DNA from 2 places in the Pseudoclavibacter endophyticus genome. Region 1 is predicted to be linked to the other one. Evidence: riboswitches for the same ligand, from Rfam matches in the RefSeq annotation. Region 1 holds a riboswitch; the other holds the start of a gene.
The links. Region 1 has a riboswitch for FMN ahead of ribD (bifunctional diaminohydroxyphosphoribosylaminopyrimidine deaminase/5-amino-6-(5-phosphoribosylamino)uracil reductase RibD). Riboswitches for the same ligand answer to the same signal wherever they lie in the genome.
Positions count from the first base shown of each region.

Region 2: linked by a shared signal. The riboswitch ahead of F8O04_RS01800 (ABC transporter permease) and the one ahead of ribD (bifunctional diaminohydroxyphosphoribosylaminopyrimidine deaminase/5-amino-6-(5-phosphoribosylamino)uracil reductase RibD) in region 1 are both predicted to bind FMN.

Region 1 covers NZ_WBJY01000001.1:1,118,376-1,122,757, reverse strand. The annotation lists tRNA gene F8O04_RS04905 (tRNA-Gln) at 1-47, opposite strand, end outside; gene F8O04_RS04900 (glutaminase) at 183-1,481, shown strand; gene F8O04_RS04895 (MarR family winged helix-turn-helix transcriptional regulator) at 1,511-2,053, shown strand; gene F8O04_RS04890 (RNA-binding S4 domain-containing protein) at 2,050-2,409, shown strand; FMN riboswitch at 2,522-2,650, shown strand; gene ribD (bifunctional diaminohydroxyphosphoribosylaminopyrimidine deaminase/5-amino-6-(5-phosphoribosylamino)uracil reductase RibD) at 2,731-4,008, shown strand; partial or broken gene ribB (3,4-dihydroxy-2-butanone-4-phosphate synthase) at 4,110-4,382, shown strand, end outside.
Region 2 covers NZ_WBJY01000001.1:412,481-416,862, reverse strand. The annotation lists gene F8O04_RS01805 (ABC transporter substrate-binding protein) at 1-779, opposite strand, end outside; gene F8O04_RS01800 (ABC transporter permease) at 799-1,629, opposite strand; FMN riboswitch at 1,750-1,876, opposite strand; gene F8O04_RS01795 (SRPBCC family protein) at 1,932-2,369, opposite strand; gene F8O04_RS01790 (septum formation family protein) at 2,394-3,152, opposite strand; gene pyrE (orotate phosphoribosyltransferase) at 3,149-3,724, opposite strand; gene F8O04_RS01780 (nuclear transport factor 2 family protein) at 3,754-4,170, opposite strand; gene F8O04_RS01775 (TetR/AcrR family transcriptional regulator) at 4,280-4,382, shown strand, end outside.

The DNA.
Region 1 (4,382 bases):
ACCCCACAGCTCCAAAGGCTGTTGTGCTGCCGTTACACCAAGGAGGACCGCGCAGCGCGCGCCGCACCCACCAAGTCTGCCAGACGTCCGCGAGCGCGTGCAGGCGGGCCCCACTCCCGGCGATACCGCCGGCACCGCCGCCGTTTCAGCCACCGATCATGGCATGCGGGCACACTACGGCCATGCAAACCCCGTTGCCGGACTACCTTTCCGAGGTACTGACCGCCTGTTCCCCCGACCAGGAAGGCGAGCTCCCCGACGACATCCCGGAGCTCGCGTCGGCCGACCCCGGGCGGCTCGCGCTCGCCCTCGCGACGATCGACGGCGAGGTGTACAGCGTCGGCGACGACGAGGTGCCGTTCACGATCCAGTCGATCGCGAAGCCGTTCGTCTACGCGCTGGCGATCCAGGACTCCGGTCTCGACACGGTCCTCCAGCACATCAGCGTCGAGCCGAGCGGCGACGCCTTCAACGAGCTCTCGCTCGAGGCCAGCACGGGCCGGCCGTTCAATCCCATGATCAATGCGGGCGCCATCGCCGCGCACAGCCTCGTCATAGGCCCGGGCGCCGACGAAGGGGCACGGACGGAACGGATCATCGACGCCTTCTCGGCGCTCGCCGGGCGCCAGCTGAGCATCGACGAAAGCGTCCTCGAGTCGGAGCTCGAGAACAACCACCGCAACCTCGGCATCGCCCACATGCTCCGCGCATCGGGCCTCCTCCCCGACGACCCGGCAGAGGTCGTGCGCGGATACGCGAAACAGTCGTCGATCGCGGTGACGGTTCGCGACCTCGCCGTCATGTCGGCCGCCCTCGCGAACGGCGGGCGACTCGTGCACTCGGGTGAGCGCGTCATGCACTCGCACGTCGCTCGTCAGGTGCTCAGCGTCATGATGAGCTGCGGCATGTACGACGCCACGGGCGACTGGGTCACGCAGGTCGGCATCCCCGCCAAGAGCGGCGTGGCCGGGGGCATCGTGGGCGCCCTGCCCGGCCAGCTCGGCATCGCCGCCTTCTCGCCGCCCCTCGACCCCCAGGGCAACAGCGTGCGCGGCGTCGACCTGTTCCAGCGGCTCAGTCGTGACATGGGGCTGCACCTCATGGACGCCGAGCAGCCGAGCCACAGCGTGATCCGCGTGATCGACGAGGTCGCCGACGATGCCGGCGAGGCGTGGCTCGTGGCGGAGGTGTTCGGCGCCGTCCGGTTCTCGGGCGGCGAACGCGTGGCACGCCGCATCAGCGGCGTGCCCGGCATCGATGAAGGTGGGCCCACCCGTGTCCTTCTCGATCTGACGGCCGTCCACTCGCTGAGCGAGGTCGCCAGGCGCATGTTCGTCGAGACGGCGAGGCGCCTCGCGCACGAAGGACACCGCGTGCTCGTGCTCGACCCGCAGGGTTTCACGGCCGACGCCGACGAGCCCACGATCGGCGACGCCCGCGTCGTGGGCTCGCTGCCGTGGCGTCGCGACGCCGGGGCGTAGCGTCCCGGCGCCCCCGGCATAATGGCGGGATGCAGCAGCATTCCGGTCACGAGGGCGCGGTCGACGCGGTCGACGCGATCGTGCGCGACTGGGAGCGCGAGCGCCCCGACCTCGACGTCGACCCGCTGCGGATTTTCTCGCGTGTCAAGCGCATCGCGAAGCAGCTCGACACGGTGCGAAAGTCGGCATTCGCCGCGACCGGCCTCGAGCTCTGGGAGTTCGACGTGCTCGCGGCGCTTCGTCGCGCGGGCGCGCCTCACCGCCTGAGCCCGAAGCAGCTGCTCGCCATCACGCTCGTGTCGAGCGGCACCATGACGAACCGGCTCGACCGCCTTGCCGCACGTGGCCTCGTGCGCCGCGAGGCCGACCCCCACGACGGTCGCGGGGTGCTCGTGACGATGACCGATGCCGGTCGGGTGCGCGTCGATGAGGCGCTGACCCGGCTCGTGGCCGCGGAGCGGCAGCTGCTCGAAGACCTCGACCCCGAGTCACGTGACGGCCTCGCCGACAGCCTGCGGCGTCTCACGGTCGCAATGGAGATCGACGAGCACGACGAACGGGTGCGCCCATGAGCGTGCGGGTCGACGTGTGGCTGTGGGCGGTGCGCATCTTCAAGACGCGCTCCCGCTCGACGGCCGCCTGTAAGGCCGGGCACGTGCGCGTCGGCGACGACCGGGCCAAGCCGGCCACGCCCGTTCGCATCGGCGATCGGGTGCGGGTGCGCATCGAGGGCTTCGACCGCGACCTCGAGGTGACCGGGCTGATCGAGAAGCGCGGGAGCGCCGAGGTGGCCCGCGCCAACCTGATCGATCACTCGCCGCCGCGCCCGAAGGCGATCGACGTCGGCTATGTGCCGATGCGCGAGCCCGGGGCGGGGCGCCCGACGAAGCGTGAGCGACGCGATCTCACCCGGCTGCGCGGCCACTGAGCGGACCGCGTCGCCGTGCGCCTCCCCACGGGGTCGCGCGGGGCATGCCGCATAGGCCGTGGCGCCGCACGCGGCAAGCGCGACCGCGGATGCGGTACGTTTCGAGTCACGCAACATGCTTCGGGGTCGGTGAAAATCCGAGCCGACGGTGATAGCCCGTGAGTCCTGTTCCCTTGGTACCGGACCGATCTGGTGGAATTCCAGGGCCGACGGTCAAAGTCCGGATGGGAGGACGCATGTGCGGCGGCAGGAGTGCCGTCGCGCGCGACGACACCCTCGTCGGTGCCGGCGCCGACCCCCGGGGCGAACCCGGAGGACCCAATGACCAGCCGCAGCGACGCCGTCGCAGACCTCGATGCCGCCATGGCGCACGCGGTCGAGCTCGCGGCGCTCGGGCCCGTCTACGGCCCGAATCCGCGTGTCGGATGCGTGCTGCTCGCTCCGGAACCCGACGAGGGCGCGTGGTCCAACCACGTCGGTGCCCCGCGCGGTGGCCCGGCGCCCGACGATGTCGGAGATGCACGCCCGCGCCGCGTGATCGGCGAGGGCTACCACCGCGGTGCGGGCACGCCGCACGCGGAGATCGACGCGCTGCACGACGCCCGCAGGCGAGGGATCGATCCCCGGGGCGCGACAGCCGTCGTCACGCTCGAACCCTGCTCGCACACCGGCCGCACCCCCCCATGCGCAGAGGGGCTCGCGGCCGCGGGCATCGGCCACGTCGTGTACGCCGTGACCGACCCGAACCGCCTCGCCGCCGGCGGCGCCGAGGTCCTCCGTACGCGAGGCATCCGCGTCACCCACGCACCGCACGAGCGCGCGAGCGCCCTCAACGACGTGTGGGCGACCGCGGTGCGGCGCGGCGCGCCCTTCGTCACGCTCAAAGTCGCCACGACCCTCGACGGCAGGGTCGCGGCCGCCGACGGCACGAGCCGGTGGATCACCGGCGACCTCGCCCGCGCACACGCCCACGAGGTGCGGCGGCGGGTCGACGCGATCATCGTCGGTACCGGCACCGTGGCCGCCGACGACCCTGCGCTCACCGCCCGCAACGCCGACGGTGCGCTCGCGGGGCATCAGCCACTTCGCGTCGTGGTCGGCACGCGCGAGGTGCCGGCCGGCGCCAGGCTGCGCGGGCCCGGCGGCGAGCTCGTGCACCTCGCGACGCATGACGTGCACGTCGTGCTCGCCGAACTCGGCGGCCGCGAGATCAGGCACGTGCTCATCGAGGGAGGGCCGACGCTCGCGACGGCGTTCCTGCGCGCCGACGTGGTCGATGAACTGCACGCCTACACTGCGCCACTCGTCCTGGGCGCGGGAGCCCCCGTCGTCGGCGACCTCGGCGTCGACACGCTCGCCGCTGCGGCGCAGTGGCGCACCGTGCACGTCGAGCGACTCGGCGACGACGTGCTGATGATCGCGCGGCGCCACCGTCCACGCACGGCCCGCGACGCAGCCGACGCCGATTCCGACGCCGACGCCGACGCGACCGCCCGTGCCGATGCCGGCATGGGAACGGCCACGGCGCTGACCGACTCCGTCGGTAACGGCCCACCAACCGCGAGCGAGACCGTTCGCGCCCGAAAGGAACCTGCATGACCCGCGAAGCCGCATCCGGTGCCGACGCCGCGCCCACGGGGCACGACTCCGCGCAAGGACCGCGCGACAGCAGCGACGACCGCGGCGACGCCGGCGACACGATCGTCTTCGCGACCATCGACGCGGCGATCGACGAGATCCGAGCCGGGCGGCCCGTGCTCGTCGCAGACGACGAGGATCGTGAGAACGAGGTCGACGTCATCTTCGCGGCACGCACGGCTACGCGCGAGTGGCTTGCGTGGACGATCCGTCATTCCTCCGGCTACCTCTGCGCTCCCATGCCCGCCGCGCTCGCCGACGAACTTGAGCTCCCGCTCATGGTCGACCGCTCACAAGACCCGCGCCAGACGGCCTACACCGTCTCGGTGGACGCG
Region 2 (4,382 bases), 710 kb from region 1:
TCGATCACGAACTGCGTGGCCTTCTCGAGCGCCTGCATGAGGAGGGCCAGATCGTCGCCGCGCGCGTCGATAGTGGCCTGGGAGGCGCCGACGGCTGGACCGACGAGCTCCTGCTCCTCGGCGAACACGTCGATGACGCGCACGGGGAAGCCCGCCCGCTCGAACTGCACGGCATCGTTGTTCACGAAGCCCATGACGCCCTCGACTTTGCCCGAGGTCAGCGCCACCTGCTGCGTGTACCCGATCGACTGCAGATCGATGTCGGCTTCGCTCATGCCGCCCGACTGCAGCAGGGCGAGGAGCGCGAAGTACGTCTGCCCGAAGGGACCCGGGGTTCCGATCGTGCGACCGCGCACGTCCGCGGCCGTCTCGATCGGCGAGTCGCGGGGCACGATCAGGGCAGCCGGGTACTCGCTGTAGAGCGTCGCGATCGACACGACGTCGGTGCCGTTGCTGCGCGCCTGCACGATCTCGTCACCGCCCGCGTAGACCACGTCCTCCGTACCGCTCTGCAGCGCGCCGAACAGATCCTCCGACTGACCGTGGTGCCGAAGCTCGACGTCGAGTCCGACCTCTTCGAAGAAGCCCTGCTCGGCCGCCACGTAGAACGGCGAGAACTGGATGTTCGGCGTATACGTCAGCCCGACCGTCAGCACGTCTCCGCTGCTGCCCTCGTCGCCGGCGGGCGAGCATCCGGCGACACCCCATACGAGCGCGACGGCCGCGGCGACGGCGGCGATGCGCCGACCGGCGCGTGAACGGGTGAGGTGGATGCTCATGGGTGTCTCCTGAGGATGCTCAGCGGCCGACGACGGGAATGGATGCGGTGATCGCGTCGCTCGTGCGGCCGCGAGACCGATTCTGGCGCCAAACGACCCACGCTTCGAGGAGGCGCAGCACGGTGAAGAGTGAGACCGCGAGCACGACCAGCACCGTGAGCGTGGAGAACAGGCCGACCACGTCGTTGGCCCCCTGATAGAGCGTGAGGAGCATGCCGAGGCCGTTGCCACCCATCGTGAACTCGCCCACGACGGCGCCCGTGATCGACAGCGCCGCGCCGCCGCGTACGCCCGCGAGCACGCTCGGCAGCGCGAGCGGCGCCTCGATGTGCCACAACGACTGCCAGGCGTTGGCGCCATCGAGTCTCGCCGCCTCGAGCACGTCCTGCGGCAGGCCCCGCACGCCGAGCGACGTGGTGATGAGCATCGGGAAGAACGCGGTTATCGCGCACAGGATCGCAATGGGGAACAGGCCATAGCCCACCCAGAGCACCAGCAGAGGTGCGAGCGCGATCGCCGGCACCGCCTGCGAGGCCGCCACGTACGGGGTAAGCGCGTAGTCGACGATGGCGATGCGGGCGACGAGATAGCCGACCGGCACCGCGATGCAGACGGCGATGAGTGAGCCGGTGATCGCCTCGCCGAGGGTCACCCATGCGTAGGCGAGCAGCTCGCCCCGGGCGAGGTCGCCCCACAGCCGATCCGCGAGGTCGATCGGCGAGGGCAGGAACTGCTGCGGGACCAGGCCGAGGAGGCTCGCGGACTGCCAGATAACGAGCACCACGATGCCCAGGCCGACCGGCGCGAGGACGCGCGCGCGATCGGCGAATGATTTTGTGGCTTCGGCCATTGCAGTGGTTCCCGGGCTCCCGTGCGATTTCGGACTCCGGGGCGTGGCGGTGCCGTCGTGCCATTCCTCGATTCCTCGCGGAACGCGGCGCGACCGCGAGCCGGGCGCACCTGTGCGACCCTGCGCGCCTCCCATCCGGACTTTGACCGTCGGTCCCGGGATCTCACCGGATCGGCCCCGGCCTTTCGGCCGAGGCTCGCGGACTGTAACCGCCGGTTCGGATTCTCACCGACCCCGGAGCGCGTGACTCTGCGGCAAGGCTAGGCGACGCGGCCACTCCATCGGTAATCGCCGTTTCGAGCTCAGGCGACCCCGTCGCTCGCAAAGCGGCGCTCGAGGTACTTCTTCGCGTTGCCGAGCTGGTTCTTGAGGGCGACTGAGGCGACGCCCTTCGCGAGCCCGAGCTTTTCGGCCATGCCGCCGGCATCGAACTCGGCCTCCAGTACCAGCGACGTGGTCGTGGGGCTGACCGCCCGACAGCGCAGGTCAAGCACGAACGGCACGCGCTGCGTCATCGACTCGTAGCGGGCGTGGTTCGGCGGATCGACCTCGGTGGCCTTGGCCTCGAACGACGCCGTCTTGCCGGCCAGCTCGACGACCCACTTCGTGGTGTCGGGGCCCGTGACTTCCATCGACTTCACGAGCGAGAGGAATCTCGGCATCGTGTCGGGATCGGTGACGGCCCAGAACACTTTCTCAACCGGCACGTCGACATCGATGGACTCACTCACTCGGGTCATGTCCCACAGCCTATTGGGTGAGTCCTACGTGAGCGTCAGCGGGTCGGTCAGCGGCTCGCCCGATTCCCGCGACGCGAAGCACCAGTAATTGCGCACGCCGGCATCCCAATCGCTTTGCGACATGGCGAAGCTCGCCTCGATGCGCAGGTCGTCGATGCCGGATGCGACCGTCATGTTGATCGATGTTGGAGCCTGGCAGGCGCGCATCGCCTGCGACTGCAGCAGTGCCTCCCCGGGGTACTCGTCGTCCGCGGCGAACTCGGTCGCCGAGACGACGGCATACAACTCGGCCGCGTGGGGCGTCGTGCAGTCTGCGAGTTCGAACTCGTCCTGCCAGGCCGACGTGTAGGAGGCGTAGCACTGCCCGGCGGCGAGCCTGCCACCGCTGACGTAACCCGGCACACCCGGCCCGCTCGTGGGCGTCGACACGACCATCGGCGCCGGCTGCGGGGCGAACGGGTTCAGAAGGTAGCCGAGGGCGCCGGCGCCGATCGCGAGCACGACGGTGATGACCGCGGCGATGCCGATGAAGCGGTGCCTCGTGGAGCGGCGCCGTCGGGCTTCCGCGTCGAGACCGCGCCGCCGCGACGCGTCGACGTCGGCGGTCGACGACCGAGCGATGTCACGAGGGTGCGGGGCGTCGGCCGCCCGCTCAGCGCTGGAACGTAGCGCGGTGGGTTGCGCCGCCTCGGGGTGCCCCGAGGCGACGTGCCCCGCGACCGCCGGCTCGTCCGGAGCGGCCCAGCCGAACGCGTTGGCGTCCGGCCCCTCTCGCTCGGTCATGTCGTCTCGGCCAGCCCCAGATCCGCCAGGTCGAACGCGTAGCGGTAGGCATAGCCTGCGTCCTCGATGCGGCCGCGCGCCTCGGTGTCGCGGTCGGCGATGACCGCGACGCCGACGATCGTCGCGCCGACGGCCTCGAGTGCCGCGATCGCCGCGAGCGGCGAGCCGCCCGTGGTCGAGGTGTCCTCCAGCACGACGACGCGCTTGCCCTCGAGATCCGGACCCTCGACCTGCCTGCCGCGGCCGTGGCCCTTGGGCTCCTTGCGCACGACGAACGCGTCGATCGTGCGGCCCTGGGCCACGCCCTGGTGCATGACGGCGTTGGCCAACGGGTCTGCGCCCATCGTCAGGCCCCCGACGGCGTCGACTCCGGCCGCTCCCCCGAGCTCATCGACGAGCTCGAGCAACACGCGCCCGATGAGCGGGGCCGCGCGGTGGTCGAGACTGAGCTTGCGGAGGTCGATGTAATAGCTGGCACGCTTGCCGCTCGTGAGCGTGAAGTCGCCGTGGAACACGGCCTCGTCACGGATGAGCTGGAGTAGTGCGGCACGGTCGTCGTTCACGCGCGACAGTCTAGGGGCGCGGCGTTCCGTTACACGGCTCAGTGCTCTTCACGCGTCGCGACGGGGCGTCCGGCCGGAGTGATGACCCGGTGACTGATTCGCCAGTGGCCTTGGTCGCGGCGAAGGGTGTCGTCGTACGTCACCCCCTGGGTCGTTCCCGTGGCCATGATCATCAGACACTTCGACAGCGCCGTGGCCTCGTCTTCACCGGTGCTCGTCAGGATGATATTGGTGAGGAAGTGCGCGATGGGTGCGTGGCCACTTGCAGACAGCTGGGCCGCGGCGGCGCAAATCGTATCGAGTCCCTCAAAGACTCCGATGCCGGGGGCGGTCATGTCGTAGACGGCGTCTGGCGTGAACAGTTCATCGATGCGATCGAGTTGGTCGGCGTCGACGAGATGGGCATGGAGCGCGAGGGTCTCGGCGATGTCGAGGCGGTCTTCGGTCGTCAGCATGAGCAGTCCTCCAGGACGGAACGGGGCGAATCCCCATAGTTGGTACTCAGTACCATACAGGCCTCAGTCCAGATTGGCACTCAGTACCATTAATCAGTAGAATCCTTCCATGCCTGATCCTTCCGCCGCGCTCGAACCCCTCGCTGATCGCAAGCGACGCCTCGTGAGGCAGCGCATCATCGAGGCCTCCGACGAACTGTTCGCCGCGAGAG